DNA from 3 places in the Ensifer sp. LBL genome. Region 3 is predicted to be linked to each of the others. Evidence: predicted binding sites of a transcription regulator. Region 3 holds the regulator's gene; each other region holds the start of a gene.

Region 1 (9,849 bases), 150 kb from region 3:
GCGATGCCCGACGTCGCCGTCGGGCCAATGCGCAATCAGGGCTTACGCCCGGCGGAGATGTCGGCCAGCATGCGGTTCATCTCTTCTTCGATCGTCGGCTCCTTGTGACCGCCATCGGCAGGCGCGCCGAGGGTTGGCTCCTGACGGCCGGATTGAAGCGATGCACGGTTTTCCGGAGTGACGGATGTCGCCGGGCCGAGGCGCTGCAGGTCGCCGGTGATCTCGGCGTCGAGGAGGCGCTCGAAGTCGGAAAGGGCAGCGGCCGGAGCCGGCTGAGGCTGAGGCTGAGGCTGCGACTGGATGATCGGTGCGGGGCGCTGAAGCTGCTGGGGTGGCTGCGCCTGAATGGGCTGTGGCTGCACGGTCTGAGCCATGGCGACCGGACGGCTCATCGGCATATCGACGTTCACCGAAGGGGGAGCGACGGCGGCAACGGATGGGATCTCGGGTGCCGCTTGGGCGACGGAGCGGGCAACAGGGCGCTGTTCTGCCGCAAGGGCAGGTGCGGCCACCGGGCGCTGTTCGGCCGTAACGCGCATCGGCGCCACAGGCTCGACGCGGGCGACCGGCTGTTCCTCGGTCCGGGTGATGGGGCGAACCGGCGTTGCGACGACGGGTTCGGCCTGCATCGTCGACGCGGGCTGCTGAATGGGTTCCCTGACGGCCGGACGGCTTTCAGCCATCGGTTCGGCGACCTTGCGTTCGATGACAGCGGGGCGTTCGGCCGCACGCTCGTCACCGCCGGCGACGATCCGGCTTTCGATGACGATATCCGTCGGCCCGCCGATCATGATCAGGTGCTCGACATCGTCACGGCGCACCAGCACGAGGCGCCGCCGGGTATCCACGGCGGCGGCGTCGAGCACGGCCAGACGCGGCTGGCGGTTCTTGCCGCCACGGATGAAGGGCGACGAAGGGCGGTTGCGCATGATCCAGAGTACGGCCACGAGGCACAAAAGTCCGATCGCGACCGCTGCAGCGGCGACAACGAACCGGCTGCCGTTGTCGGCGATGATCGTTTCCATCATAGGCTGAACTCCTTCTGCCTTTCGAGTGGCAGTATTTGACGGCTTTTTTCGGGCTCGGACAAGCACTTCGCCGACATTCCCTGTGAATTGGCTCGAATGCTTCCGCACAGGTGCTTTTTGCTGTTATCTCTGATTGTTAAAGATGATTCTTGTCCGAATGATCGAGGGCGTGTCGGCAATGGCCGATTTTGCCCGGCGGTTTGAGCGGATGCCGGCCGGAAGGGCTGGGCCGCGCCCGCGCGCGGCGCCGGCCGCGTAAGAGGACCCGATGACGAAATTGCGGCAGTCAGGCGACTACCAGATGCCGGTTGTTGACCGTGGCGTCAGGCCCGGAACCGTGCTGCGGATCGTGCTGCTCGCGATCGTCCTCACCGTTTCCGCCATCGCCTTCGTGATCTTCCGGAACCAGATGGAAAACGAGATCGTGCTCGGCATCCTCGGCGTTCTCGCCATGGTCGGCATCTTCTTTCTCGTGTCCTCGGTCATCGGCTTCATCGAGGTGATGCCGCAGTCGCGCCCGGACGAACTGGCGCGTGCCTTCCTCGATGCGCATGAGGACGGCACGATCGTGACCGACCGCAAGGGCCGGATCATCTATGCCAACGCCGCCTATGGCGCGTTGACGGGTGCCAGAAACGCTGCCGGCATCCAGTCGCTCGAAACAATCCTGTCGCGCAATCGCGAGGCGACGGAAGCGATCTACCGGCTGACCAACGGCCTGCACGAGGGCAAGCAGGGGCATGAGGAATTCCGCCTGCTGAAGCCGCTTGCGACCGGTGCGGCCACCGGCTCCGGCGCCCATTGGTTCCGGCTGAAGGCGCGCGTCCTGCCGCTCGAAGACAGCGAGCGCAACCCGCTCTATCTCTGGCAGATCGCCGACATTACCGCGGAGCGCGACGACCAGGAACGCTTCTTCAAGGAATTGCAGAACGCGATCGACTATCTCGACCACGCGCCCGCCGGCTTCTTCTCCGCCGGCCGCAAGGGCGAGATCTTCTACATCAACGCCACGCTCGCCGACTGGCTCGGCATCGATCTCACCAAGTTCCAGCCGGGTTCGATCAGCATCGGCGATCTGGTGGCTGGCGAAGGACTGACGCTCGTCCAGGCGGTGCAGGCCGAACCGGGTCTGAAGAAGACCAAGATGCTCGACCTCGACCTGCGCAAGATGAACGGCCAGAGCCTGCCGGTCCGCATGATCCACCGCGTTTCCTCCACCCGCGACGGCGCGCCCGGCGAAAGCCGCACCATCGTCATGTCGCGCGAGGGCGGCGAGGACAGCGACCAGTCGGCGTCGAGCGCGGCGATGCGCTTTACCCGCTTCTTCAACAACACGCCGATGGCGATCGCCTCGGTCGACGGCAATGGCCGGATCCTGCGCACCAACGCGCCGTTCCTGAAGCTGTTCTCCGGCCTCGTCTCGCAGGATGACGTCGAGCGCGGCGCGCTGATTGATGCCGTGGTGCACGAAACCGAGAAGCTTCGCCTGCACGATGCGCTTGCGGCCGCCAAGGACCGGCAGGGCGACATCGCACCGATCGACGCGCTGCATCCGACCGATGGCGAGCGCCATTTCCGCTTCTACGTCAATGCCGTGATCGACCAGACCGACCAGGCGCCGGAGGAAGCGGCGATCATCTACGCGCTGGAGATTACCGAGCAGAAAGCGCTCGAAAACCAGATGGCGCAGACGCAGAAGATGAACGCCGTGGGCACGCTTGCCGGCGGCATCGCGCACGACTTCAACAACGTCTTGACCGCGATCCTGCTGTCGTCCGACCACCTGCTTCTGTCCGCCCGCCCGGCCGACCCGAGCTTTGCCGACCTGATGGAGATCAAGCGCAACGCCAACCGTGCCGCAGTTCTCGTTCGGCAGCTGCTTGCCTTCTCGCGCAAGCAGACGATGCGGCCGACGGTGCTCAACATGACCGACGTCATCGGCGACCTGCGCATGCTGGTCGACCGCATGACCGGAACCAACGTCAAGGTCGAGGTCGATTATGGCCGCGATCTCTGGCCGGTCCGGACCGATCTCGGCCAGTTCGAACAGGTGCTGCTAAACCTTGCCGTCAATGCGCGTGACGCGATGCCCCAAGGCGGCATCATCACACTTCGCACCCGCAACCTGCCGGCGGAGGAGGTCTCGGCCTTCGGACGGCGCGAACTGCCGGACGAAGACTTCGTGATGGTCGAAGTTTCCGACCAGGGAACCGGTATTCCACCTGAGATCCTCGACAAGATCTTCGAGCCGTTCTTTACGACCAAGGAGGTCGGCAAGGGCACCGGTCTCGGCCTGTCGATGGTCTATGGCATCGTCAAGCAGTCGGGCGGCTACATCTATCCGGAATCGGAAGTCGGCAAGGGCACGACCTTCCGCATCCTTCTGCCCCGCCACATCGAGGTGCCGGTCGCTGCGGAAGAGACCGCACAGGCCGGGACAACGCCCGCGACCAATACTATGGCTGTTGCCGCGCCGGCCGCTCAGGCAGTTGCAGCACCCGCTGCAAAGCAGGAAGAGCCGACCGATCTCACCGGGGATTCGGCCGTGGTACTGTTGGTGGAAGACGAGGAGGCCGTGCGCCGCGGCGGCAAGCGCATGCTGGAAACGCGCGGATACACGGTCTATGAGGCCGGCTCCGGCGTCGAAGCGCTCGATATCATGGACGAGCTCAACGGCGCCGTCGATATCGTCGTATCCGACGTGGTGATGCCGGAAATGGACGGACCGACGCTTCTGACCGAACTCAGGAAGAAGTATCCGGACCTGAAGTTCATCTTCGTTTCGGGTTATGCCGAGGACGCCTTTGCCCGCAACCTGCCGGCGGACGCCAAGTTCGGCTTCCTGCCGAAGCCGTTCTCGCTGAAGCAACTGGCCGTCGCCGTGCGCGAAATGCTCGATTCCTAAGCCTGGTCGGTCTAAACCTCTCTTGAGCGATCCCGGTGAACTCCGGACACGAAAAAGCCCGGCGATCATTTCGCCGGGCTTTTTTGTTCGTCCAAGCCTGTCCGAGCTTACTTCGCGTTGAGCGCCACGGCGATCTCGCCGGCAAGCCGGGCATTGTTCTCGACCAGCGCAATGTTGGTCTCGAGGCTGCGGCCCTCGGTCATTTCGAAGAGGTTGCTCAGCAGATAGGGCGTGACCGCCTTGCCGGTGATCTCGTCGTTTTCGGCGTTGTCGAGCGCGCGGGCGATGTAGATTTCCATCTCTTCGCGCGGGATCTCGGCAGCTTCCGGAACCGGATTGGCGACCAGCATGCCGCCTTCGACGCCGAGCTGCTCGCGCATGGTCTGGAAGTTGGCGATGGCCGCCGGGCTGTTCAGCATCAGTGGGCTCTTGAGGCCGCTGTCGCGCGACCAGAAGGCCGGGAAGATTTCGCTGTCATAGGTGACAACAGGAACGCCGCGGGTTTCGAGCACTTCGAGCGTCTTCGGGATGTCGAGGATCGCCTTGGCGCCGGCGCAGACGACGATGACGCCGGTGCGGGCAAGTTCGTCGAGGTCGGCGGAGATGTCGAAGGAGAGCTCGGCGCCACGGTGCACGCCGCCGATGCCGCCGGTCGCAAAGACGCGGATGCCGGCGCGGGCGGCGGCAATCATCGTCGCGGCAACGGTCGTCGCGCCGGTGCGGCGCTCAGCGATCGCGAAGGCGAGGTCGGCGCGCGAGACCTTCATCGCGCCCTGGGTCTTCGCCAGTTCTTCGAGCTTGGCGTCGTCTAGGCCGATATGCAGCACGCCATGGATGACCGCGATGGTCGCCGGCACGGCACCCTGCTCGCGGATGATCGCTTCAACACTGCGGGCCATGTTCAGGTTGCCCGGGTAGGGCATGCCATGGGTGATGATGGTCGACTCCAGCGCCACGATCGGCGCGCCACGCGCCTTGGCGGCTGCGACCTCGTCGGAATATTCCATCGGCAGGAAGGGGGAAGCGGGTTTGGTCATGGTCTTTCCTTGGGAGTTCTGCTGGCAAATGTCATGACAGCATTTGGGGCACGGGCACAAGGGCCAGCGCCTGTTCGAGATTGGTCGCGGACATCTCTTCGGATGCGGCCAAGGGAGAGCGCAAGGTGATTTGAGCGGCTGCGATGCCGTGCCGCAGGCACGCGTTGATGGCGTGGCCACCAAGGCGCGCCGAGAGGAATCCGGAGGCGAGCGCGTCGCCGGCGCCGGTGACGTCGGCAAGCGCGGGAAGGGCTGGCGGAACGGCAACGCAGGTGTCTTCGCCGTCGAAGGCGACGACGGCGCGGCCGCCGCGTGTGACGACGCCACCCGTAAGGCCGACGCTTCTCAGCAACGACGGCCACTCATTCGCCTCGGCCGCATCCTTGCCGGTCAGTGCCCGGGCCTCGGACTCGTTCATGAACAGGAACGAGAGATGCGAGAGGCACGGCCGATAGCGGATGACTTTGGCCGGCGAAACGGCGATGCCGGCGACGAGGCGGCCGTTGCCGGCAGCCGACTGGGCAAGTGCGGCGATGGTTTCTTCCGGCAGGTTGGCGTCGGTCAGCACGAGCTGGCTCGTGGCAATGACCTCGCGCAGCGCCCGTCGTTGCAACTGCCGGGGCGAGAACAGCCGGTAGAGCTCCATGTCGGCAAGCGCAATCACCAGATTGCCGTCGTTTTCAAGGATCGCCGTATAGCTCGGCGTCTGGCGGTCGAGAAAGGTGAGGGGAGTGTCGATGACGCCGGCGGCGGCGGCGGCTGCGGTCACCATCTCGCCGGCCGCATCGCCGCCGCGGGTGCTGATCATGCGCACACTGTGGCCGAGGCGCGCCAGGTTGCGCGCGGCATTGAAACCACCACCGCCTGCTTCTTCGAACCAGCTTCCCGGATTGCTCGATCCTGGCGCTGTCGTTCCCGATATGCGGCCGCGCCTGTCGATATGCGCACCACCGAAAACGGCGATCTCAGCTTGCGTCATGAATGTTCCTCTGCTTGGCCGATCGGCCGAATATCTGTTGGCATCCTGCAATGCCGCATCGCGAAGCGCCACGCGCCCGACCCGTCCGAAGTGTCATGCGCCAACGAATCGGCCGGGCCTAACCGGGCATGTTCGAAGCGTTGGCGCCAACATTCGAAAACTCCGCTTTCGTTCCGTGAACAAGAATCGAACGCATGGTGGATAGCTATTGTTTTTCAATGTGTTGTCGCGCTCTTGCAAATACGGAACAAAACATGTACAAAAACTCCTGCGGCGGCTTCATTGCCTCGGTAGCTTCAATAACCTAAAGGTGGACCAAATGGCACAAAACTCTTTGCGGCTCGTAGAGGACAAATCGGTGGATAAAAGCAAGGCACTTGAAGCGGCACTTTCCCAGATCGAACGTTCGTTCGGCAAGGGATCGATCATGAAGCTCGGTGGGAAGGACAGCATCATTGAGATCGAGACGGTTTCGACCGGCTCTCTCAGCCTCGACATTGCGCTCGGCATTGGCGGCCTGCCGAAGGGCCGCATCGTTGAAATTTACGGCCCGGAAAGCTCGGGTAAGACGACGCTGGCGCTGCAGACCGTTGCGGAAGCTCAGAAGAAGGGCGGCATCTGCGCCTTCGTCGACGCAGAACACGCGCTCGACCCGGTCTACGCCCGCAAGCTCGGCGTCGACCTCGAAAACCTCCTGATCTCGCAGCCCGACACCGGCGAACAAGCGCTCGAAATCACCGACACGCTCGTGCGTTCCGGCGCGATCGACGTTCTCGTCGTCGACTCGGTTGCCGCACTCGTGCCGCGCGCCGAAATCGAAGGCGAAATGGGCGACAGCCTGCCGGGCATGCAGGCCCGCCTGATGAGCCAGGCGCTGCGCAAGCTGACGGCGTCGATCTCCAAGTCGAACTGCATGGTCATCTTCATCAACCAGATCCGCATGAAGATCGGCGTCATGTTCGGTTCGCCGGAAACCACCACCGGCGGCAACGCGCTGAAGTTTTACGCCTCGGTCCGCCTCGACATCCGCCGCATCGGCTCGGTCAAGGAGCGCGAAGAGGTGGTCGGCAATCAGACCCGCGTCAAGGTCGTCAAGAACAAGATGGCGCCTCCCTTCAAGCAGGTCGAATTCGACATCATGTATGGCGAAGGCGTATCGAAGACCGGTGAACTGGTCGACCTCGGCGTCAAGGCCGGCATCGTCGAGAAGTCGGGCGCCTGGTTCTCCTACAACAGCCAGCGTCTCGGCCAGGGCCGCGAGAACGCCAAGACGTTCCTGCGCGACAATCCGGATCTCGCACGCGAGATCGAGACGGCGCTGCGCCAGAATGCTGGCCTGATCGCCGACCGGTTCCTTGAGAATGGCGGTCCGGAAGCGGACGACGGCGACGAGCCGCCGGAAGCATAAGCCGCTCGGTCCACTGAGGTTACCCAAGAACCGGTCGCCCCATGGGCGGCCGGTTTTTTGCTGGCGTCTGGACAGTCGGATATGTGAGCGATAAAAGCCTTTGGTTCCGGCGACCCAGCGCGTTGGAGGGTGCGGTCACCGTGGGCGGCTGCAGGGTTTAGGGACAATGGCTTAGTGGCGCGGCGTGGGCCGGACCCGGGCCGGAATCGGTGCTTAAGAATAGGACGCAAGATGAGCGGCGTGAATGAAATCCGGTCGACCTTTCTCGACTATTTCCGCAGGAACGGTCACGAGGTCGTGTCGTCGAGCCCGTTGGTGCCGCGCAATGACCCGACATTGATGTTCACCAATGCCGGCATGGTGCAGTTCAAGAACGTCTTCACCGGCCTGGAACAACGCCCCTATTCGACAGCCGTGACGGCGCAGAAGTGCGTTCGCGCTGGCGGCAAGCACAACGACCTCGACAATGTCGGCTACACCGCACGCCACCACACTTTCTTCGAGATGCTCGGCAACTTCTCCTTCGGCGATTACTTCAAGGAGAACGCGATCGAGCTTGCCTGGAACCTGATCACCAAGGAGTACGGCCTCGACGCCAAGCGCCTGCTGGTCACGGTCTACCACACCGACGATGAGGCCTTCGATCTCTGGAAGAAGATCGCCGGCTTCTCCGACGACCGCATCATCCGCATTCCGACCAGCGACAATTTCTGGGCGATGGGCGATACCGGCCCCTGCGGCCCGTGCTCGGAAATCTTCTACGACCACGGCGACCACATCTGGGGCGGACCTCCGGGCTCGGCCGATGAAGACGGCGACCGCTTCATCGAGATCTGGAACCTCGTCTTCATGCAGTACGAGCAGATCACCAAGGAAGAGCGGGTTAACCTGCCGCGTCCGTCGATCGACACCGGCATGGGCCTCGAGCGCCTTGCCGCCGTTCTCCAGGGCGAGCACGACAACTACGACATCGACCTGTTCCGCGCGCTGATCGCCGCTTCTGAAGAAGCAACCGGCGTCAAGGCCGAAGGCGACCGTCGCGCCAGCCACCGCGTCATTGCCGACCACTTGCGTTCGTCCGCCTTCCTGATCGCCGATGGCGTGCTGCCGTCGAACGAAGGCCGCGGCTACGTGCTTCGCCGTATCATGCGCCGCGCCATGCGCCATGCGCAGTTGCTCGGCGCGCAGGATCCGTTGATGTGGAAGCTCCTGCCGGCGCTCGTCGGCCAGATGGGCCGCGCCTATCCGGAGCTGGTGCGCGCCGAAGCGCTGATCTCCGAGACGCTGAAGCTCGAGGAAACCCGTTTCCGCAAGACGCTGGAGCGCGGCCTCAACCTCTTGTCCGATGCCTCTGCCGATCTGTCGGAAGGCGACCAGTTCAACGGCGAGACCGCCTTCAAGCTCTACGATACCTACGGCTTCCCGCTCGACCTGACCCAGGACGCACTGCGCGCCAAGGGCATCACCGTCGATACCGACACTTTCTCGGCCGCTATGGAACGCCAGAAGGCTGAAGCCCGCGCCAACTGGGCCGGTTCCGGCGAAGCTGCGACTGAAACCATCTGGTTCGAGCTCAAGGAAAAGCACGGCGCCACCGACTTCCTCGGCTACGACACAGAGACCGCCGAAGGCGTGATCCAGGCGGTCGTGCGTGACGGCGCCGTCGTCGCCTCGGCCGCCAAGGGCGACACCGTCCAGGTCATCCTGAACCAGACGCCGTTCTATGGCGAATCGGGCGGCCAGATGGGCGACACCGGCACGATCACGACGGAAAGCGGCAAGCTCACCGTGACCGATACGCAGAAGCGCGGCGAGGGGCTCTTCGTCCACTTCGCGACCGTCGCCGAAGGCACGGTCAAGACCGGCGACGCCGCCCAGCTCGACGTCGATCATGCGCGCCGCTCGCGCCTGCGCGCCAACCATTCGGCAACGCACCTCCTGCACGAGGCGCTGCGCGAAGTGCTCGGCACCCATGTGGCCCAGAAGGGCTCGCTGGTGGCGCCCGAGCGCCTGCGCTTCGACGTCTCGCACCCGAAGCCGATGACGGCCGAGGAGCTGAAGATCGTCGAAGAGATGGCCAACGAGATCATCGTGCAGAACTCGCCGGTGACCACGCGCCTGATGAGCGTCGATGATGCGATTGCCGAAGGCGCGATGGCGCTCTTCGGCGAGAAGTACGGCGATGAAGTTCGCGTTGTCTCGATGGGCCGCGGCATCCACGGCTCCAAGGCCAACCGCGCCTATTCGGTCGAACTCTGCGGCGGCACGCATGTGTCTGCCACCGGTGACATCGGCCTCGTCCGCGTCGTCTCGGAAAGCGCCGTCGGCGCCGGCGTTCGCCGCATCGAGGCGCTGACCGGCGAAGCGGCCCGCGCCTACCTCAACGAGCAGGACGAGCGCGTCAAGACGCTTGCCAATACGCTGAAGGTTCAGCCGGGCGACGTGCTCGGTCGCGTCGAAGCTCTGCTCGACGAGCGCCGCAAGCTGGAACG
Region 2 (9,849 bases), on a different contig from region 3:
TACCCGCCACATAGATGAGATAGAAAAGAATGGCAGGCGCGAGCTTGAACGCCGGTTCGAGCCTGTCGCCCAGCAAAGGTCGGTAAAGCGTGTCGGCCATGGTCGTCAGCCAAATGGCATCAACGACAAGGAACGCGATGCCGACGGCAAAATAGGCGATCACTGCGGTCTTCATGCCGAAACTCCGGTGGGATCTTTCGGCTTTTACGCCTTCTCCGCCTTTTCGGATCACCTCAGAGTGAACCATTCGCCTCTCTGTCGCGTATGAAAGAGATGGAGGATACGCGATGAAAATCCCTCTTCTGACAGCCCTTGCCTTCTCGACACTCGCCGCATCTGCGGCCGCCCAGCAACCGGCCGATCCAAGCGGTGTCTGGATGCGCGACGACGGCAATGCCCGCGTACGCATCGCGCCATGCGGCACGAACATCTGCGCCACCAACCTTTGGATAGGCGATACGAGCAAAGGCGAGGAGGCCGGTGATCGTCTCGTGATGTCGCTCACGCAGAAAACGGCCGATACGCTCGCCGGAACGGCCTACGATCCCAAACGCAACAGGACCTACTCGATAACCGTGGTCGTCTTGGACAAATCACTGGTGACGCGCGGATGCATTCTCGGCGGCATCCTTTGCCGGGACGTGCATTGGGCGCCCGCACAGTGACCGCCGCAGGCAGGCTCAAATGACCCATCAGAGGATTTCTTGCATGACGGAAAACGGGCCGCCTTCCGAAGCGGCAGGAACCCTCTACTGCGGAAAGGTCATGCATCAGCGGCTGAGCCCCTTCGGCCACCGCTTCAGCTATTCCGTCTTCTCCCTGCTCGTCGACATCGATCGACTGGAAGAGCTCGGCCGCATGACGACCCTGCTCTCCGTCGACCGGCCCGGCGTCCTGTCCTTTCACACGCGGGATCACGTCGAGCAGGAGAGAGAAACCGTGCGGGCGTTCGCCGATCGCCTGTTGGCCAAGGCGGGGATTGCAACGCCGGCAGAGCGCATCTTGCTCCTCGCGTTCCCGCGGATGTTTGGCTACGCGTTCAATCCGCTTTCCACCTATTTCGCCTATGACGCGCAAGGAAAGCTGATTGCCATCGTCTATGCTGTGCGCAACACCTTCGGCGAACGGCACAGCTATGTCGCCCCGGTGTTGCCCGGCGAAGAGAGCGCGGCCGGCATTCGCCAGAGCCGCACGAAGATCTTCCATGTTTCACCCTTCATGGACATGGGCCTGCGCTACCATTTCCGGGTATTGCCTCCGGGAAAAACCGTGCGGCTGCGCATCCACGAGACCGCGGGAAACACGCCTGTTCTGGCCGCAACGTTCAATGGCAACGCGGCTTGCGTCTCCGACGCCAATCTCGTTCGCGCTCTCGTACGCTTTCCCTTCATGACGCTGAAGGTCATTGCCGGTATCCATTGGGAAGCGCTCAAGCTGTGGCTGAAGGGTGCCCGTTTCCGTCGCAGTCCACCGCCGCCAGCATCCGCGAGCTTTGGTGATCAGACCGGGAGCCCATGAAGTGGCGCAGACCGGAGGCTGGCGACATCGTTTTCAATCCGCAACGGCTTGCAACGGATCGAAGAAACCTCCGCTCACCACCAGCGCAATGGCGCCGCCGGGCCAGCCCCTCCGACGCGCTTGGGTGAGCCGTCATCGCGCCAGAGCCTATGCTTGCTGTCGCATACGAATTCGTTCCGCTCGGTCACCCATCAAGACGCCGCGGATCGTCGCCGCGCCCCCTAAGTTGACTGAACTCCGCCACGCGCTCCAAAAAGGGGCCTCTTCTGATAACGAAGAGGCTCCAGTTGGACTACATGCTGCCGCAACAGGGGTCGTCGCCTGCCGCAATCGCACGATTTCAGGTTACAATGGCGCCAAATGAGCGCAACTCGCCCGATAGAAGTGTATCTAGCTGATTGGAATTACACTTCCCCACGAGCGGCCCCGTTTCGACGATCGGTTAGATTGGCGGGCATGCGTGGATGACCGCCCCTCAGATACGAAGCAGACCGCCATTTCTTTATCCTTGGACGGGGCTTGTGCCTCCGCGCCGGCGTTAAAGGCTGATTGAGGCCGTCCAGCAATCCTCCACCGAGGCGAATGGACCTGTGCTACTCTCCTCGTTCAGAAAGCAATGCGTCGAGCTGCTCCATCTGCTCCGGCAATGCGGTCGCCGAGCCCTGTAAAGCTTCCTCGAGCGCTTCCTTCGAAGGATAGATCTCGTGGAATGTCAGCAGCGTTTTCTCGCCCTGACCCTTAAAGGTTACGGTTGTGACCGCACCTTCTTCGCCCTCATCGTTGGTCCAGACGATGCGCTCGTTCGGCACCACCTCGAGATACTTGCCGTAGAAGGCCATGGTGCCCGAACCGCCGGCGCCGAATTCCAGTCGATATTTGCCGCCGGTACGCACGTCCATTTCGCACGAGACGAGCAAGATGCCGGGTGCCGACTTCGGCACCCACCAGCGCTGGAACAATTCAGGCTGGCTCCATGCCCTGAAAACCGTGCTCGGTGACGCATCAAATGTCCGCGTTACGACGAGTTCACGGTCCCCTTTGCGCTCGACCGACGTACGGTTCTGCGCGCCAGCTGCGTCGTTAACTTGCTCATTCATCGCCTACCTCCCGTTTCAGTTCGTCGATGATTTCGTCCAGTGCCTCGAAGCGAGCCTCAAAGAGCTTGCGGTGCGCCTCGATCCACTCGGCCTCCGCCTGAAGACCGTCCTTCCCAAGCTTGCAGGTTCTCACCCGCCCGACCTTTTGCGTGACGACGAGGCCGGCCCGCTCGAGAACCTGGACGTGCTTCTTCATGCCGGTCAGCGTCATGTGGAACTGGTCCGCGAGACTGGTGATCGACGCCTCCCCTCGCCCAAGCTGATCGATGATCCCGCGGCGGGTCGCGTCGGATAGCGCCGCGAACGAAAGATCGAGAGGGGAACCTATATACTGAACCATTCAGTTCAGTTTTAGCCTACCGACGCGCGAAGCGCAAGCGTCTCGGAGCGCGTCCGCGTGTTTGACGCTTCCGCCCGATAAGGGGCGCCACAGCAGGCGCGAAATCTTGCGCTGGCTTGCCTCGTAGGGCCGAGACTGGGCCGAATGCCCGACGACGTGCACTAAACGACGCTTCCAACGATCATCGCACTCAATGCGGAAACCGCTTCATCTGCCAGTGTCTGCACCGTTCGGGCTTCGCCTGCCATCGCTTCGGCTGCGCCCAAGATACCGACACAGCGCAGGCTAAGCTGCTCATCTGTGAGGCTGGAGTGAACGCGCAGCGCTCCGCACATGATTTGCACGTATTCATCGATCATGGCTCGTTGTTGCGCCGCCATCTCGTCGGTGCCTTTGAGTGCCGCCGAGATGGCTGGTGCCTCGGCACCGACATCGGCGAGACAGTTGAAATATGCGCGGCTCATCACGTCGGCCAACGCCTGCAAATCCCCGGGAGCCGCGGCAAGAGCCTGTCGCAGTTTTTCAGCGTAATTGTCTTCGAGGCGCTGGAACAGGGCCAGCAACAAACCCGGCCGCGTGGCAAAATGCTCATAGGTGACGGGACGGCTGACGCCGGCGCGCGCAGCCAGTGTCGCAAGGGTCAGTTCGTCCGCACCCCTGTCCCGGACGATCTCCATCGCCAAATCGATCAACTGCTCACGCCGCTGATCCTTGGGCATCTTTGCCATTCTCGCCCCACATGTTTTCTACATTTTGTAAGTTACATTTTGTAGGAACTAAAATCAAGGAAGGAATGCGTGATGAGCGATGTCAGCGTAGTGGGGCTCGGAGAAATGGGCAGCGCGTTGGCGCGGGCCCTGGTCGGTGCCGGCAAGGGCGTAACGATCTGGAACCGCAACATGTCGAAGGCTCCTCCGCTGGTTGCACTCGGCGCGACGGCTGCCGACACAGTCGCCGAGGCATTAGAAGCCAGTCCGGTGACCGTGATCTGCCTCTCGGATTATGCGGCAACACTGTCGCTCCTCGACGAACCCGTAGCCCGGGAAGCGCTCGAGGGAAAATTGGTGATCCAGCTCAGCTCCGGCACACCTGACCATGCCCGCTCGTTCGATGGCTGGATCAGAGATCACGGCGCGCGTTATGTCGACGGCGCCATCGCTGCCTGGCCACGCCAGATCGGCGGTCCGGAGGCCGCAATCACAGTCGCCGGTTCCGAGAAAGCGTTTGCCGCCGCTGAGCCCTTGCTCAGGACACTGGCCGGCAACATCAACTATGCAGGTACGAACATTGGCCACCCGGCGACGCTGGCCAATGCGGGCCTCGCGTACTTTGCCGGACACTGGCTCGGCTTTGCCCACGGTGCCGCTGTATGCGAAGCAGAAGGCATCGATCCGGCCGTGTTTGGCGACATGATGGCTGAGATCGCGCCAATGTTTGCTGACGACATGCTGAGGATGGGCAAGGCCATGACCGAAAACCGCTTCGACAGCGCCGAGGCTACCATCAAGACGATTTCCGCCGACCTCCGCTGGCTCGCCGAATATGCCGAGCGTACCGGGATCAGCAACGCGTTTCCACGGCTGGCGACCGACATCTTTCAGCAGGCCCAGGATGCCGGCGCGGGCGCCCAACAGCATGGCGCAGTGATCAAGGTCATCCGGCCCACATGCAATAGCCACCGCGACGCGTAGCGAATGCGAGCTAGCCGGTGGCCAATCGAGACATGAGGGCGAGTGATCAGGGCCTCCTCCCCTTACCTGCCCGGCTGCGTCCGCGACTGGCAATGTCTATGATGCCATCCTGTGATGCGCCCCGTCACAGTTGACGGCTCGCGATCAGGGCGCATCGACCGAAAGCTCCTAAAGGCGGCGACCTGCCACTTGTTCTCCAGCCTTTGCCGAAATAATCTTCGTTGGTGGGAGTGGCCTTCGCGTGAACACCAATGTTGTGATCGTCGGCGCCGGGCCCGCGGGCCTCGCGGTCGGCGCCTGCCTGACACGGGCGGGTCTCGATTTCATTATCCTTGAGAAGGCGCGCGAGATCGCGCCGGCCTGGCGACGTCATTATCGGCGCCTCCACCTGCATACGGTCAAGGCGTTCTCCTCGTTGCCGCACATGCCATTCCCGGAGAACTATCCGCGCTACGTGCCGCGCGAAAAGATGGTCGAGTATCTCGACGCCTACGCCGCGCGTTTCGAGCTCCGGCCGCACTTCGGCGAGACGGTCAATTCCATCCGCCGCGAGAACGGTAACTATCTGGTCGAGACCGGCACGAAAACCGTGTCCGCTCGCCACGTCGTCATCGCCAGCGGCAACAATGCCGAGCCCATAGTTCCCAATCTGCCCGAAATGGGGACCTTCGCCGGCAGCCTGTTGCATAGCGCTGACTATGCCGATGCCACCCCCTTCATTGGCCAATCGGTACTGGTGATCGGCATGGGCAACACCGGCGCCGAGATTGCGCTCGACCTTGCCGAGCTCGGCGCCCGGCCGACCCTGTCGGTACGCAACGGCGTCCACATTGTGCCGCGACAGCTCTTCGGCGTACCGATCCAGATGGTTGCAATGGCCACCCGGTTGCTGCCGCGAGCGGTGAACGACGCGTTTTTCCCGATCATTCTCGACTTTGCGCTGGGAAAGCCTGAAGAATTCGGCATCATCAGGCCCAAGCATGGCATCCTTGAGCAGGTCGCTGCCGGACACATCCCGGTCATCGATGTCGGCACTGTTGCAGCGATCAAGTCCGGCAGCATCAAGGTGGCACCTGCCATCACGCGTTTCACCGAGCGCGGCGCCATCTTTGTTTCTGGCAGACAGGCAGAGTTCGACAGCGTCATCCTTGCCACCGGCTACCGGCCAAGTTTCGAGAAATTTCTGCCTGCGAACCTTCACCCCGGAAAAAGCGGCGTCACGCGGCAGTCCGCCGAACTCGGCCTCTATCTCGTCGGCTTCCACAATCCAGTCACCGGCCTGCTCCGGGAAATCGGCCGAGAAGCGGCCGCGGTGACCGCCGACATCGAGCGGCGAAGCCGCGTACGGTAACTGCTGCGAATGTATGCGATGGTGGAACATGTGCGCAAATGAGGCGGGCCACCCGGCTGGCCTAGCCGCGCCCAAGACCAGCGCTCGCGTGGCATCATCCATCGACTCCGAAGTCGAAAGGACACGCGCGCCAATCGATTTTGGAAACGCCGACGAAATTGTCGATGCCGGCAAAGCGACGTTCAGCGTGTTTGACGGCGGCCATCTCGCCGGTATGTCGGATCCAGTTGCTTCGGCTCGCTCGCCGGTCCCTCTGTTTTCTCAAATCCAAACACGCTGCGGCCGCCCCATTCGGGCGAACGGTGAAACTCTCCCGCAACGATTTCCTTAAGGTCCGGGCCAGTGGCGTATCTCTCGAGCTGCCGTGCCTGGTCGTCCAAACGCCTCAGAGCCTCCAGCTCCTCGCCAAGTCCCAGCCGCGCCTTCGTCACTGCCGATCGCATGACCGCAATCGTGTGGTCATAGACCTTGAGCGGCACGGGAAACGGATGGCGATCCTTGCCGCCATGGGCAAGCGAAAACCGCGCCGGGTCGGCGAAACGGCAAGGGGCGCCGTGGACGACCTCCGCCACCATCGCGAGCGCGTTGACCGTGCGGGCACCGACGCCCGGAACCATCAGCAGCTGCTCGAAATCTTCGGGACCGCGATCGGCGGCCGCAGAAAGTGTCGCATGCAGCCGTCGCATGTTGACGTTTTCCTCCCGCACATCGTGGTGCGCCGGCATCACGAGATGTGGGAGCAAAGGCTGATCAACCTTTGTCGACCTTCCCTTTGGATCCAGAGCAACGACTTCCCGGACAATTCGGTCCGGCCCAAGCGACGCCAAAAGGTCAAGCTGCCCATTGCGCGAGGCGGCGGCCCGCTTGTCTGCGAGATTGACGATTTCCCCCTGCCCTTTTCCTTCGATCGCGGCATGGGGAGAGTCGACGAAACTCGAAACGCCCTCGGAGAACCAGTGATAGCGCCGGGCCTGGCGTTTATCGCCGTTCATGCCCTGCTGCACCACCACCCATTTGCCGTCATCGGCAACGATGAAGCCGTGCAGGTAGAGATCGAAGCCATCCTGGACAGCCGCACTGTCGACTTTTGCAACAAGCCGGCTGGTGGCAGCAAGCCCGGCACCATCGAAGCCGACGCGGTTGCCGATGGCAATCAGTTCGTCAGGCGTCTGCCGCGAATGCCGCCCGCGGCCACCGCAGACGCTTATCCCGAGATCCCTGGAACGAGAAGCCAGGCCACGCTTGAGAGCGCCGATCACGCTGGTCGTGATGCCGGAAGAGTGCCAATCCATGCCTATGACGCAGCCGAAGGACTGGAACCAGAAAGGATGGGCCAGCCGGCGCAGAAACTCGTCACGGCCATATTCGATGACGATGGCTTCGGCGATGATCGTCCCGAGCTTCGTCATGCGGTCTCCGAGCCAAGGAGGAACCCTGCCGCCATGAAGAGGGAGATCTGCACTTCCAGCTCGCTGAACCATTTGTGTCTTATAGGCCGCTTACAGGCGTTGCGACAGAGTAAAGTTCTGTGAATGTTCCAGCCGGCGGAAATCAGAACACGAATGCCCCTGAACGCAGCACTTCGAACTGGCGGTAGCGAGAACAAACGCTGAGACCTTATCGGGCGTGACGCTCCAGGAGATTCCCCTGGAGCGTCACCCGTTTGCCTCAAGCTACCTGGATTTGCCAGCAGATCACGCGACCATCATCGGCATCAATGCGCTCCCCCGTACGCAGGAAGCCATTGCTTTCAAGTACGCGCTGAGAGGCCACGTTTTCCGTGCCCGTTTCTGCCGAGACGTGCGTGACCCGCGGATCATGCAACGCCCATTCAAGCAACTGGCGCACACCCTTGGTCGCAAAACCGCGGCCTTGGCAACTTGGCGCGACCCCGTAACCGACATGGAGATCGCCTTCGGGCGAAACCCGTATCACAGAGCAAAGACCAACGATCTCGCCATCATGCACGATCCACCAGGCCGACGGGGCAAAACTTCGCCTTGTTTCGAAAGCGAGGTTGCGCAGCATTTCCATCACCTCTGGCGGAGCGATCACAGTATCTGCGGCAAGGTACAGGCCTTCGCGCACGACGCCTCCAGGCATCGCGATGAAATCATCATCAATTGCTTCGATGAGCATTTTTCGGCTTTCTGATCTGTCAGGTGTCCAAAGCCGAACAGTGAGCGCGTTTAACTATGCCGAACCGACGACATCAACGCACGCACCGCTGCGGCCAACGATTTTGGGAACAACTCGACGGCAATCATAGGCCTTCTCTCCTGCGGTTGAACGCGACGCTACTCGATCCCAGTCGAAACGACAACGCGTTGCTGCCCCTCGCCGGTCGCGACTTTCCGAAAGGCATACGCAGCCCGGCAACGAGGCGATGCAGATCTCAGTTGTTGAGGTTTGTCAGCGGTATGCGAAGCGCCAGACAAAGTCCGTCGGCCCGCCAATTTCGCACCAGCGATCCGTTCAGCCCTAGAACGGCCGCTTTCTCCAGCGTCGTGCCAAATCCCGTCCTTTCGGAACTCTCGGACAACGGATGTGAGCCGTGTTCACTCCACTTGACGTGAAGTTCCTCGTCGATGGTCGAAACGTCGATGGTCAGTTGCCCCGTGGGGACGGAAAGGGCGCCATATTTGACAGCGTTGGTGGTCAGCTCGTGCAGAAGGAGCGCAAGGGACGTCAGTGCCTTGTCGCCGAGCGGAGCGTCCGATCCCGATATCATGACGCGAGAGCCGTGAGCGTGGTCGTGTGGTGCGACGATTGCCTTCAACAGGGCTACAACCGTCGTCGCAATCTCTGCACGATTGTCCTCCCGAACAAGCTCGGGCAGTGTAAGCTCGTGAGCGCGAGACAGCGCGTGCAGCCGCGACCGTAGATCAGCCTCGAGATCGGAGACGGTTTCGGCTTGCCTGGCACTGACCGAGATCAACCCGGCGGTGAGGCTGAACAGGTTCTTGATCCGGTGATTGATTTCCCGCAGCAGAATATCCTTGTGCTCCGCTGCCTGTTTGAGCGCCTGCGCCTGGGCAGCGAGTTCATCTCGTTGGGCGGCAAGTTGCTGCCGCTGCCGGTAGAGTTCGAAGAACACGTTGACTTTGCTGGCCAGGACGTCCGGTTCAATCGGCTTTTGAATGAAGTCCACCGCGCCAGCTTCGTAGCCGCGAAATCGGCGTTGGCCGTCTGCGATACCGGCCGTCACGAAAATGATGGGAATGTGCCGCGTGCGTTCGTTGCCGCGCATCAGCTCGGCAAGTTCGAAACCGTCGAGACCCGGCATCTGAACATCGACGAGCGCGAGCGCTACGTCTTGTCGAAGCAGGATCTCAAGCGCCTGATCACCGGACCGCGCTTTCATGAGGAGGCGATCGTCGCGGCGAAGCAGTGCCTCCAGCGACAGGAGGTTTTCCTCGAGGTCATCGACCAGTAGAAACGGGACGGGCTCCATAATTATTCTCAGACCTCTTTCAAGTATTCGGCAATGGCATCGAGCGTCAGGATAAGAGCGCTCGGGCAAGACTGGATTGCGGCTTCCGGCATGGCGCGAGCGTGAGCGCCTTCAGGGTTTTGCACGATCGCCGTCCCGCCTGCTTCATAGACTGCCGCCAGGCCATCCGCCCCATCACGATTGGCACCGGTCAGGACAATCGCGACGAGAGCCGGCCCGAATGCATCGGCAGCACTTTCGAAAAGTATGTCGATCGACGGGCGGGAAAAGAGGACAGGCTCATCCGAAGAGAGGGACAGGTTGCCGTCCGTTTCCACGAGCAGATGATAGTCCGGCGGCGCAAAATAGATCGTGCCGGCCTCGAGCGACTGCTTGTCCTCGGCCTCTTCGACAGGCAA
Region 3 (9,849 bases):
TGATTTGCCAAGCGCTTTTTTCAAAAAAAATGACAAGTTCCGTTGCGAGGCTGTGGAGAAGTCCCCAATTGTGGGAAAACACGCCGGATAGGGAATGATGAATAAAAACAGGAAGCAGATGCATTTCGGCATTGATCCGCAGACACGACAGATCGTGCTGGGCAAATGGCGCATCGCGCTGCCCGACTCTCCGCTCTTGCGCATCCTGCTGGGTTCGCTGCTGGTGTTCTGCGGTTTTCTCGGCTTCCTGCCCGTGCTGGGCTTCTGGATGATACCGCTGGGCCTGATCGTGCTTTCCCACGACATTCCCTCGGTTCGCCGCCGTCGTCGTCGCCTGGCCGTCTGGTGGGCGCGCTGGCGCGGGAAAACCAATTCCTCGAAGGGTTCCTGAGCCGAACGCCGTTTGCCGCTCCTCTTGTTGCGGGCAGGGGCCGTTCCCAGTCCTTCGGGCGGTCGCGGTTCGATTCCCGAATATTTCAAGAACCGCCGTGATGCTCAGGGCGAATGACCGGTTCGTCGCAGGCTTCCCCTCTGTTGGGGTACCCTCGAAAACTTTTCGGCAACCCATCAAACGCATAATGCGGTCTCGAATCAGGATGGGGACCGATGGCCAAAGCCACTACGAAACGTCGACGCCGCAGTTCGGGCAGAAGCAGCAGCAAGCAGGGCGGCATGGCGCCGTGGTATCTGGCCGCAGCGCTCACCCTTGGCGGCGTCATGGCCTATGACCATCGCGCCGAGTTGCGGCACTGGCCCGTGGTTTCCGATGTCGTGGCTTTTGCGTCGCGAACGGAAACGAAGCCGAAGCCTCCGCGTGCCGTTCCTGAAGCGCAGGAGCGCGTCGCGCATCAGGCGGACAGGCACAAGCCTAATCCGAAGCCCGACCCGGTCACGAAGGTCGCCCTGGCCGCACCGGTGCCGTCGGTGAATGTCGGCGTCACGCCGCCAACCCCCGTCGTGCGGCCGAATGAAGAGGTGAAGACGGCGTCCATCCGCACCGACCAGTTTTATTTCTGCGGCATTCGCAACGACAACTGCGTGATCGATGGCTCCACCTTCGTCTTTCATGGCGAGACGATCCGTGTCGCCGACGTCGATGCGCCGCGAATCCGCCAGGCAAGCTGCGACAAGGAGCGTTCGCGCGGCTTCTACGCCAAGCAGCGCCTGCGCGAGTTGCTGAACGCGGGCGACTTCAAGCTGGTTTCGGCAGGCGGGCGATCAGACGCCAAGGCCGGCGAAAAACTGCGCCTGGTTACCCGTGGCGATCAATCTCTTGGACGCGTGCTTGTCTCCGAGGGGCTCGTGCGCCCGTGGGATGGACGCCCGACGCCCTGGTGCTGAGATCAACCGGGAGCCGATCGGCGGGCATCGGCGATCGTTCTGTGGAAAGTATCTATCCAACAAATCGACGGCGCGTTTTTCAGAAAATGCCTCTTGCGGTTTTTCTGCAATCATTCTAAATCCGCGCCAACGCTTGGTTATCCGAGCTGTGAGGCCTCGTGGCGGAGTGGTGACGCAGAGGACTGCAAATCCTTGTACCCCGGTTCAATTCCGGGCGAGGCCTCCAAAAATCTCACCTCGTTTGAATTGGTTTGACGTTCTGCCTTAGGGCAGCGCGGGTCGTTTCGCGACCCCACGTCCGCGCAAGCCACGTCTCCTATGCCTCCGTCGGATCTTATCGCTTCGGTGAAATCGGTAGAGGGGGAACGATGACTCCGCTGAGATCAGCCGCATCGGTAGCGTCCGTCAACATTAAGAACGGAGGCAATGGCATCAATGAAAAAGAGACTGATCCTGACGGCGTTGGCGTGTTTTGCGGCGACCGCTATTGAGGCGCACGCTGACGACCTGGTTTTCCAGCTGAAGAACAACACCAGCGTGGTACTGACGAACTTCTATACGTCACCGGTCGGCGTCAATGAGTGGGAAGACGATGTTTTCGGTCGGCAGGTCCTGAACCCCGGCGAGAGCATGGAGATCACCATTGCCGACGGGCGGGACGTCTGCAAATACGACATGCGATTCGAATTCGAGGAGGGCTCGGCCCTCGATACGACCGAGGACACGCAGGATCTCTGCGAGCTCGGAGAATATACGATCCACGAATAGACGATCTGGATTTCACCCGAAATGGAAAGAGCCTCGCCAATTGCCTTGGCGAGGCTCTTTTTTGATCCGGTGTTCTGCCTGCAGCTCAATGGTAGCGGCGGATCAGCCCGACAAGCTTGCCCTGGATCTTCACGCGATCCGGTCCGAAGATGCGCGTCTCGTAGGCGGGGTTGGCGGCTTCGAGCGCAATCGACGCGCCCTTGCGACGGAAGCGCTTCAGCGTCGCTTCCTCGTCGTCCACGAGCGCCACGATGATGTCGCCGGGATTGGCCGAGTTGCCGTTGCGGATGATCACCGTGTCGCCATCGAAGATGCCGGCCTCGATCATCGAATCGCCCTTCACTTCAAGGGCGTAATGTTCGCCGCTGCCGATCATGTCGAGCGGCACGGTGATGTCATGGGTGTTGTTCTGGATTGCCGAGATCGGAACGCCGGCAGCGATGCGCCCCATCACCGGGACGGAAACTGACGTGCTTTCGGCAACTGGGGCGGGCTTCGGCGCGGCAGGAGCGGCCGCCGGCGGCTTTCCAAGGCTGCCTTCGATCACGCTCGGCGAGAAGCCTCTGCGCGGCTGCTGCTGGCCGGCGGCGTAGGCTTCCGGAAGCTTGATGACTTCGAGCGCGCGCGCCCGGTTCGGCAGCCGGCGAATGAAGCCGCGTTCTTCGAGCGCGGTGATCAAACGGTGGATGCCGGACTTCGACGCCAGGTCGAGCGCATCCTTCATTTCATCGAATGACGGCGGTACGCCCGACTCCTTCATGCGTTCGTGAATGAACAGAAGCAATTCCTGTTGCTTGCGGGTCAGCATGGCACGTCGCTCCAGAGGCGTGAAACAAATCAAGAACAGACACTATCTGTTCCATATGTGTTCCGCAAGTGCCTAAAATTCCGTGAATTCAGGCAATTGGCCGCTTCTGCGGGTGTCGATCGGTCACTTTTGCGGGAGCAGGGCGCCTATCGGCGACGGTGCGTGCCAAAAACGCGCCGGCAGGCACCAGTCGCGCAGCTGATTCGAGCGAATCACGGGGCTCTATGAGGAGAGATTTAGGTCGCTTGCGAGGTCGAGCAGGCGTCCTCGAACTCCTTCACCGTCTCTGCGCTGTTGTCTTCCGGAAGCACCGCGTCGGCCGCGTCGGTCGCGACGGGCGTGTCGCCGTCATAAACGAAGGACTGGATGTAGAACGCCAGCGCGCCCTTCCACACGTTGCGTCCATCGATCTGGTGGCACGGCACGGCCCGTTCGAAATCGGTCTGGAGTTCATCCACCGTCGCAGCGCTGAGCTTGACGTCAGGCATATTGGGCGATGCGACTATCGAAGCGAGAAGCAGGGCGGCAAGCACGGGGAACGTCCACTTGATGAAGGGGTGGCACTACAGGGTGGGAAACGATGTGAACCGTGCTTTCGTTCCGAAGTCCAGCAAGCATGGCGATCACTCTGCCGTGTTCAACAGCTCTTTGCCTGCAGGCTGTGTCTGATTTGCGCCAGCCGCTGCACCTCGAGTTCATCTTGACCGTTCCTCTTGCGACGGGCGAAGAACGCACCGGCACTATCGGCTCTGGGGCCGGGGGTGGGGGATGCGCAAAAATCCCTGCGAGGAAGGGGCTTCACCGTCTCGACAGGAGGTCAAAAAAAGATAACTTTGCGTGGAAAGTGGGGTAATTGCATGCGTAGATTGTCGTTGGTGGTGCTCGGTCTGTTGCTCACGGCCGGAGCGGCGTCTGCTGAAGAAGGGCGTTCGAACATCTGGAAACGGATCAACGCCTGGACGGTGGGGTCCGATCCTTCCCTTGGAGGCTCGTGTTACGCCGCGACGAGCTATGATGCCGGCGCGATCCTTCGTATCGGGTTTTATCCGCGGGGGTCGGCGAACCTGGCGTTTCTTTCGATCGGCAATGCCGAGTGGAAATCCATCGAGCCGCAGCGGGAATATGACGTCGCCCTGCAGCTCGACCGTGGTCGCCAGTGGCCGGCCGTTGCGTTCGGCGTCGATCTTACCGGCGCCAAGGCCCTCGTCGTCAACTTTTCCAACACCGACTTCTTTACCGAATTCGTTCGCAAGAACACCTTGGCGCTGGCCTTCGAGGGACGCGTCGTCGCGAGCCTCAGCCTGCGCGATTCGATGAAGGCGGTGAGCGAGATGTTCAAATGTCAGGAGGCGGTGAGCGCCCTGATCCCGAATGGCGGGCAGGGGGCAGCGAACGATCCCTTTGCTGGCGCCGGTGGCACTGCCCCGAACAACGATCCGTTTGCCGGTGGCGGCCAGACCAAGTCGTCGAAAGATCCTTTTGCCATGTGATGGGCGCGTCCGCTTGCCGCAGAGAGGTGAATATTCCTAAAATGTTGCTGGTATCGGGCTCGGTACCCTCGACAGCGGCGCGGGGACCTATCAAAATGCGGGCAAACGGGGGTTTTGCATGCGTAGATTGCTGGTCGGATTGGTAAGCTGTCTGATCGCCGCGGGATCGGCTGCGGCTGAGGAGTCCGAAATCATCAAGTGGAAGGACGTCGACGGTTGGACCGTTGCATCCGACACCTCGATGGAGGGCTCCTGCTTCATCTCGTCGGAATTCGACGGCGGCGTCACCTTGCGCCTCGGGTTCTATCCCAAGGGCTCCGAGTCGCCGCTCTACATGAGCTTCGCCAGCGACGACTGGCGGTCGCTCGAGGTCGGCAAGGAATACGACCTGACGTTCCGCTTCGACAAGACCGAGCCCTGGAGCGCTTCGGCGACCGCCGCTGGCGACGCGAGCGGAAAGTTTCTGTTCGTGAACGTGACCGACGCCGAGTTCCTGACGGGCTTCGTGCGCAAGCGGGGCTTGGCCATCGCGTTCGAAGATCGCGTCATCGCCAATCTCAGCCTGCGTGGCACCGGCCCCGCAGCCGAAGAGCTGATGAAGTGCCAGAAGGCAGTCGACGAGATCATCGCCGACGAGGGCCGCAAGTCCAAGGAGAAGAAGGCGGATCCGTTCAATGCACCGAGCGAAAAACGCTCGGCACGGGATCCGTTTAGCCTCTGAAAACAGGGGCGCGCGAGCGGGCGTTGTTGCGCGAAGGCCGGGCGGTGGCCGGGACGAGTGGTGTCCCCAGAGAAACTCGAACTTGCGATCTGCTGATTACAAATCAGCCACTCCTCCAGTGCTTCGGCAATTGGCTCAATTCTGTTTGCCTTGGTGGAGCCGAAGGGAGTCGAACCCTCGACCTCCGCAGTGCGATTGCGGCGCTCTCCCAACTGAGCTACGGCCCCGTGCCATCCAGTCAACACGACGGCCGCCGAGCCTGTCAATAGACGCGCGCCAGCACGCCCGCTCGAACGTCGTTGCCCGATAAGTGTTGCTCGATCCGGCTAGGAGGAGCGAGGCCGTCGGGCTCTGAACCGCTTCTGAACTCCACCCATTGTCGAACTCTGCCGGCGGGTTTACCCTGCAACCGGACGATGGCGCTCCGTGAGCCTCGTTGAAGTGTCGGCGGTACACGCCAACCATGAAATGCCGTCCGGGCACCGGTTGTGAACGCCATGATGCCCGCGCCAATTACACGATTTTCGTATGTGAGATAGGCCCCTGCCGGCCCGCTGTTCCCATCAGAAACCTCTCCGTGGCCCGGCGATTGGAGGAGGATTGGCAAATGGCTCAGATGATGAAGGCGGCCGTGGTCCGGCAATTCGGCGCGCCGCTGACGATCGACGAATTGGCGGTGCCCACGCCGCAGCCGGGGCAGATCCTGGTCAAATACGAAGCAACGGGCGTTTGTCATACCGATCTCCATGCCGCAAACGGCGACTGGCCGGTAAAACCCAGTCCACCGTTCATTCCCGGACACGAGGGCGTCGGCTATGTCTCGGCGGTCGGCGCCGGCGTCAAAAGAGTGAAAGAGGGAGACCGGGTCGGCGTTCCCTGGCTTCACAGCGCCTGCGGCTACTGTCCGCATTGCCGTACGGGTTGGGAGACGCTGTGCGCGGCCCAGTCGAACACGGGATATTCGGTCAACGGAACGTTTGCGGAGTACGGACTGGCGGATCCTGATTTCGTCGGCAGCCTGCCGAACGCGCTGGAGTTCGGCCCTGCCGCGCCGGTGCTCTGCGCGGGTGTGACCGTCTACAAGGGATTGAAGGAGACCGAAGTCCGTCCTGGCGAATGGGTGGCAGTCTCCGGCATCGGGGGGCTCGGCCACATGGCCGTGCAATACGCCAAGGCGATGGGCATGCATGTCGTCGCCGCCGACATTTTTGACGACAAGCTGGCGTTGGCAAAGCAACTGGGCGCCGACATCACGGTCAACGGCAAGGCGAAGGATGCGGTCGAGCAGGTCATCAAGGCTACCGGCGGCGTGCATGGCGCGCTTGTGACTGCCGTCTCACCGGCTGCGATGGAACAGGCATTCGGCTTCCTTCGCTCGCGCGGCACCATGGCGCTCGTCGGCCTTCCCCCCGGCATGATCTCTGTGCCGGTCTTTGAAACGGTTCTGAAGCGCATCACGGTGCGTGGTTCGATCGTCGGCACCCGCCAGGACCTGGAGGAATCGCTGCAATTCGCCGCCGAAGGCAAGGTCGCGCCGCATTTCTCGTGGGATAGCCTCGAGAACATCAACGAGATCTTCCGCCGCATGGAAGCCGGCAAGATCGACGGTCGCATCGTGATGAGCCTGCAGTAATCGACTTGGCCTGGTTGGTCGAGGCTCACCGGGTCCATGCCCAAGTGACACGTGTCGAGCATTTATTCTTGTGCGCTTTCCTTCAATCGCCGGTCGCCAGTGAGTCGTCCGGCGAAATGCCGATAGACCTTTTGCGGAAAGGAAATGGCAATGCGCAAAGGCATGTTCTCAGACCAGCATGCACTGTCCAGGCGCGACCTCCTGCTGGTGGCGGGGACCGCAGCGGCCACGCTGACCGCCTATAGTCACGCCGCCCGTGCCGCAGCGGGCGCAAGCAACCTCGCAATCGACGAGGTGAAGCAGGATGAGGACGTCTTTGCCTATATCAGCAGGATCAAGGGTGGCTTTGACGAGACGACCTATCGGCAGGTGCTGGGATGCGCGAATGCCTTCAAGGAAGGCGACCAAACAATCGGTGTGGCTGCGGACAGTGACGCGTCCCGAACGAACGCACGAGGCCTCCTGGCAAGAACGAAGATCGCAGACCTCGATCGGCACCCTCTGTTTGAGGACGATCTGCAACGACTGATCTGGCAGACCACCGACAAGGTCCAGCAGGAAAAGCTGAAGGACTGGACCATGGGCCAGCTGAAGGAATTTCTTCTGACCAAATCGGAAGATGAGATCAAAGGCGTCATGTATGGCCTGACCAGCGATACCATCGGCTGTGTGCCGAAACTGATGAGCAATGACGAGCTGATCGCCGTCAGCCAAAAGATCTTCAATGTCATGCCCGGCACCAAGTTGGGGGCCAAGGGATACATGGGCGCACGGATCCAGCCGAATTCGCCGACCGACCATCCCGACGACATCATGTGGCAGGTCTTCGACGCGTTTTCCTACGCGACCGGAGATATCGTCATCGGTACCAACCCGGTGGACAGCACCGTCGACAGCGTGGTCACGGTGGAGCGGGCGCTGAAAGACATCGTGGATACGTTCAAGCTGGTAGACGTCATTCCGTGGTGCGTGCTCGCCCACATCGACGTCCAGGGTGAGGTCAGCGAGGACTTTCCCAGCACAGTCTCCACCTTGTTCCAGAGCCTTGCCGGTACGGATGATTGCAACAAGATCTTCGACATCACCAATGAGAAGATCCTGAAATATGCAAACGCGAAGGCAGGGGAGCGCTACGGTCTCTACTTCGAAACCGGGCAAGGATCGGAATTCACCAACGGCGCGGCAAACGGTGTCGACATGATGGTGCTTGAGTCCCGGAAGTACGGGTTCAGCCGGGCCATCGGCATGGAACTTGCGAAAGTGCAGCCGAAGGGCGCATGGCTGCATGTCAACGATGTCGCCGGCTTTATTGGGCCTGAAGTGTTCAAGAGCCGGGAACAACTCGTGCGGTGCTGCCTCGAGGACATGGTGATGGGCAAGCTCCACGGCCTGACCATCGGCCTCGATATCTGCACCACCCTGCACATGACCGTCAGCCTGGACGATCTCGATTGGTGCCAGGACCAGATCATGCCGGCCAACCCGGCCTACCTGATTGCTCTGCCCACCAAGAACGACCCGATGCTGAGTTATCTCACGACCGCATTTCAGGACCACGTGCGCGTGAGGGATAAGTTCGGCTTCAAGGTCAACGATGCGATGTGGGATTTCTACAAACGACTTGGAATAGTCGGCAAGGACAACACCTACACGTCAAATTATGGCGATCCCCTCTGGGTCTATTACCAGTACCGCCTCGCCAAGGGGGACAAGCGGCCGAAGGAGAAGGTTTACGCCGAGGGTCGGCGGCTGATGACGGAAGTCGAGGCAAGGGGCGTGGATCTGGCGACGGGCCATGGTGAGAAGATATGGGATCTCAACCCGGCGCTCGCGACGAAGGTGAGGGGTCTTTACGACGACGCCAAACTCTCTCTTTGGGCCGAACTTACGCCGGATTTCATTGCGGCCGTGCCCAGCGTCGTCCCGGTTCGCACGCTGTCCAAGGATCGGAACGACTACATCGCGCACCCGACCACCGGTGAAACGCTGAGCCCGGACTCAATCAAGGCTATCGAAGCGATCAGGGCGTCGTGGAAAGGCGATATGCCCAAGGGCCAGATCGTCATTTCAGATGGCCTGAACGCCAAGGCCATCATGGATGACGGCCATCTTTCGCCCTATCTGGAGGAAATGCGCAGGCTGCTCGGCGATGCCGGCGTCTCGGTGAGCGACAAGAACATCCTGGTCACCAGCGGCAGGGTGCGGGCTGGCTACAGGATCGGCGAGACGTTGTTTGCCGACGCCGATCCCAACACCTTTCGAGGAATTCTCCACATCATCGGCGAGCGGCCCGGGACCATGCACCATGCCTACTCCGTCTACATCACCGTCGCCAAAGGAAAGCGTTGGGCGGAGAAGGACATCGATCACGACATGACGAAGCTGGTCAGCAACGTCGCCGACACAGCACTTGCACCTAAAGAAGCGGCGAAGGAAACCTTGACCATTATCCGGGAGATCATCGGCAAGGACGTCAACGGCAGCCGGCGCTTCGGGTGACCCTGAACGCGTTGTAGGGCAACAAGGCACTCGCTGTCCGGTGGCGTCGGCGGTCGTGCATCGTGTCGCCGCCGCATGCTGCTGCTTTCGGAGGGCAGAAAACGCGGTTGCTTCTTCGGGGCGTGACTTTCCGACGTCAGAACCGCTTCTTCAGAAAGTAGCGCGCAATCGCCCCTTCACCGCCTTCGAGTTCACCAAAGACCTCGAAGCCGAGCTTTTCATAAAACGGCCGGGCCTGGAATTCGAAGGTGTCGAGCCAGAGGCCGACATAGCCGCGCTGGCGCGCGATCTTCTCCGCTTCCTCGATCAGGCGTCGGCCAAGGCCTTGGCCGCGGTATTCATCGGGAACGGCGAGGTAACGGATAAAGGCCCAGCCATATCCATCGGTCGCATAGAGCCCACCCGTCGCGACTTTCGTCTCCGGATCGCGAAGCACGACGGCAAAACCGGGCAGATCGGCCATGCCGCTATGGGCGTCATTGTAAGCGTCGAGCGGTGCGACGATGCCACTGAGGTCATCCCGGTTCGGGTCTTCAAGTATAATGTCTATGATCGGGGTGGGCATGGCTAGAAACTCGGTCGCATGGTG

The links. The regulator LexA, encoded in region 3, represses DNA repair genes until DNA is damaged. The targets are predictions, from matches to a motif close to TGTTCNNNNTGTGTTCNG.
Region 1: a site for LexA is predicted at 6,193-6,210, ahead of recA (recombinase RecA). Genes of this name have one in related genera too.
Region 2: a site for LexA is predicted at 7,520-7,537, ahead of OKW20_RS21570 (DUF763 domain-containing protein). Genes of this name have one in related genera too.

What each region holds. Positions count from the first base shown of each region.
Region 1 is NZ_JBNDJY010000003.1:377,040-386,888, forward strand. It holds gene OKW20_RS13465 (flagellar biosynthetic protein FliO) at 36-1,028, opposite strand; gene cckA (cell cycle histidine kinase CckA) at 1,297-3,933, shown strand; gene OKW20_RS13475 (pseudouridine-5'-phosphate glycosidase) at 4,041-4,970, opposite strand; gene OKW20_RS13480 (carbohydrate kinase family protein) at 5,002-5,949, opposite strand; gene recA (recombinase RecA) at 6,269-7,357, shown strand; gene alaS (alanine--tRNA ligase) at 7,589-9,849, shown strand, end outside.
Region 2 is NZ_JBNDJY010000005.1:326,186-336,034, forward strand. It holds gene OKW20_RS21530 (DUF2177 family protein) at 1-175, opposite strand, end outside; gene OKW20_RS21535 (DUF2147 domain-containing protein) at 288-665, shown strand; gene OKW20_RS21540 (DUF1365 domain-containing protein) at 709-1,518, shown strand; gene OKW20_RS21545 (SRPBCC family protein) at 2,112-2,615, opposite strand; gene OKW20_RS21550 (ArsR/SmtB family transcription factor) at 2,608-2,955, opposite strand; gene OKW20_RS21555 (TetR/AcrR family transcriptional regulator) at 3,117-3,674, opposite strand; gene OKW20_RS21560 (NAD(P)-dependent oxidoreductase) at 3,756-4,646, shown strand; gene OKW20_RS21565 (flavin-containing monooxygenase) at 4,888-5,997, shown strand; gene OKW20_RS21570 (DUF763 domain-containing protein) at 6,180-7,478, opposite strand; gene OKW20_RS21575 (GNAT family N-acetyltransferase) at 7,666-8,136, opposite strand; gene OKW20_RS21580 (response regulator) at 8,393-9,451, opposite strand; gene OKW20_RS21585 (chemotaxis protein CheB) at 9,460-9,849, opposite strand, start outside.
Region 3 is NZ_JBNDJY010000003.1:531,337-541,185, reverse strand. It holds gene OKW20_RS14235 (hypothetical protein) at 98-391, shown strand; gene OKW20_RS14230 (thermonuclease family protein) at 607-1,341, shown strand; tRNA gene OKW20_RS14225 (tRNA-Cys) at 1,494-1,567, shown strand; gene OKW20_RS14220 (hypothetical protein) at 1,777-2,109, shown strand; gene lexA (transcriptional repressor LexA) at 2,195-2,917, opposite strand; gene OKW20_RS14210 (hypothetical protein) at 3,154-3,405, opposite strand; gene OKW20_RS14205 (hypothetical protein) at 3,679-4,407, shown strand; gene OKW20_RS14200 (hypothetical protein) at 4,526-5,128, shown strand; tRNA gene OKW20_RS14195 (tRNA-Ala) at 5,280-5,355, opposite strand; gene adhP (alcohol dehydrogenase AdhP) at 5,736-6,761, shown strand; gene OKW20_RS14185 (ethanolamine ammonia-lyase) at 6,912-9,260, shown strand; gene OKW20_RS14180 (GNAT family N-acetyltransferase) at 9,397-9,825, opposite strand.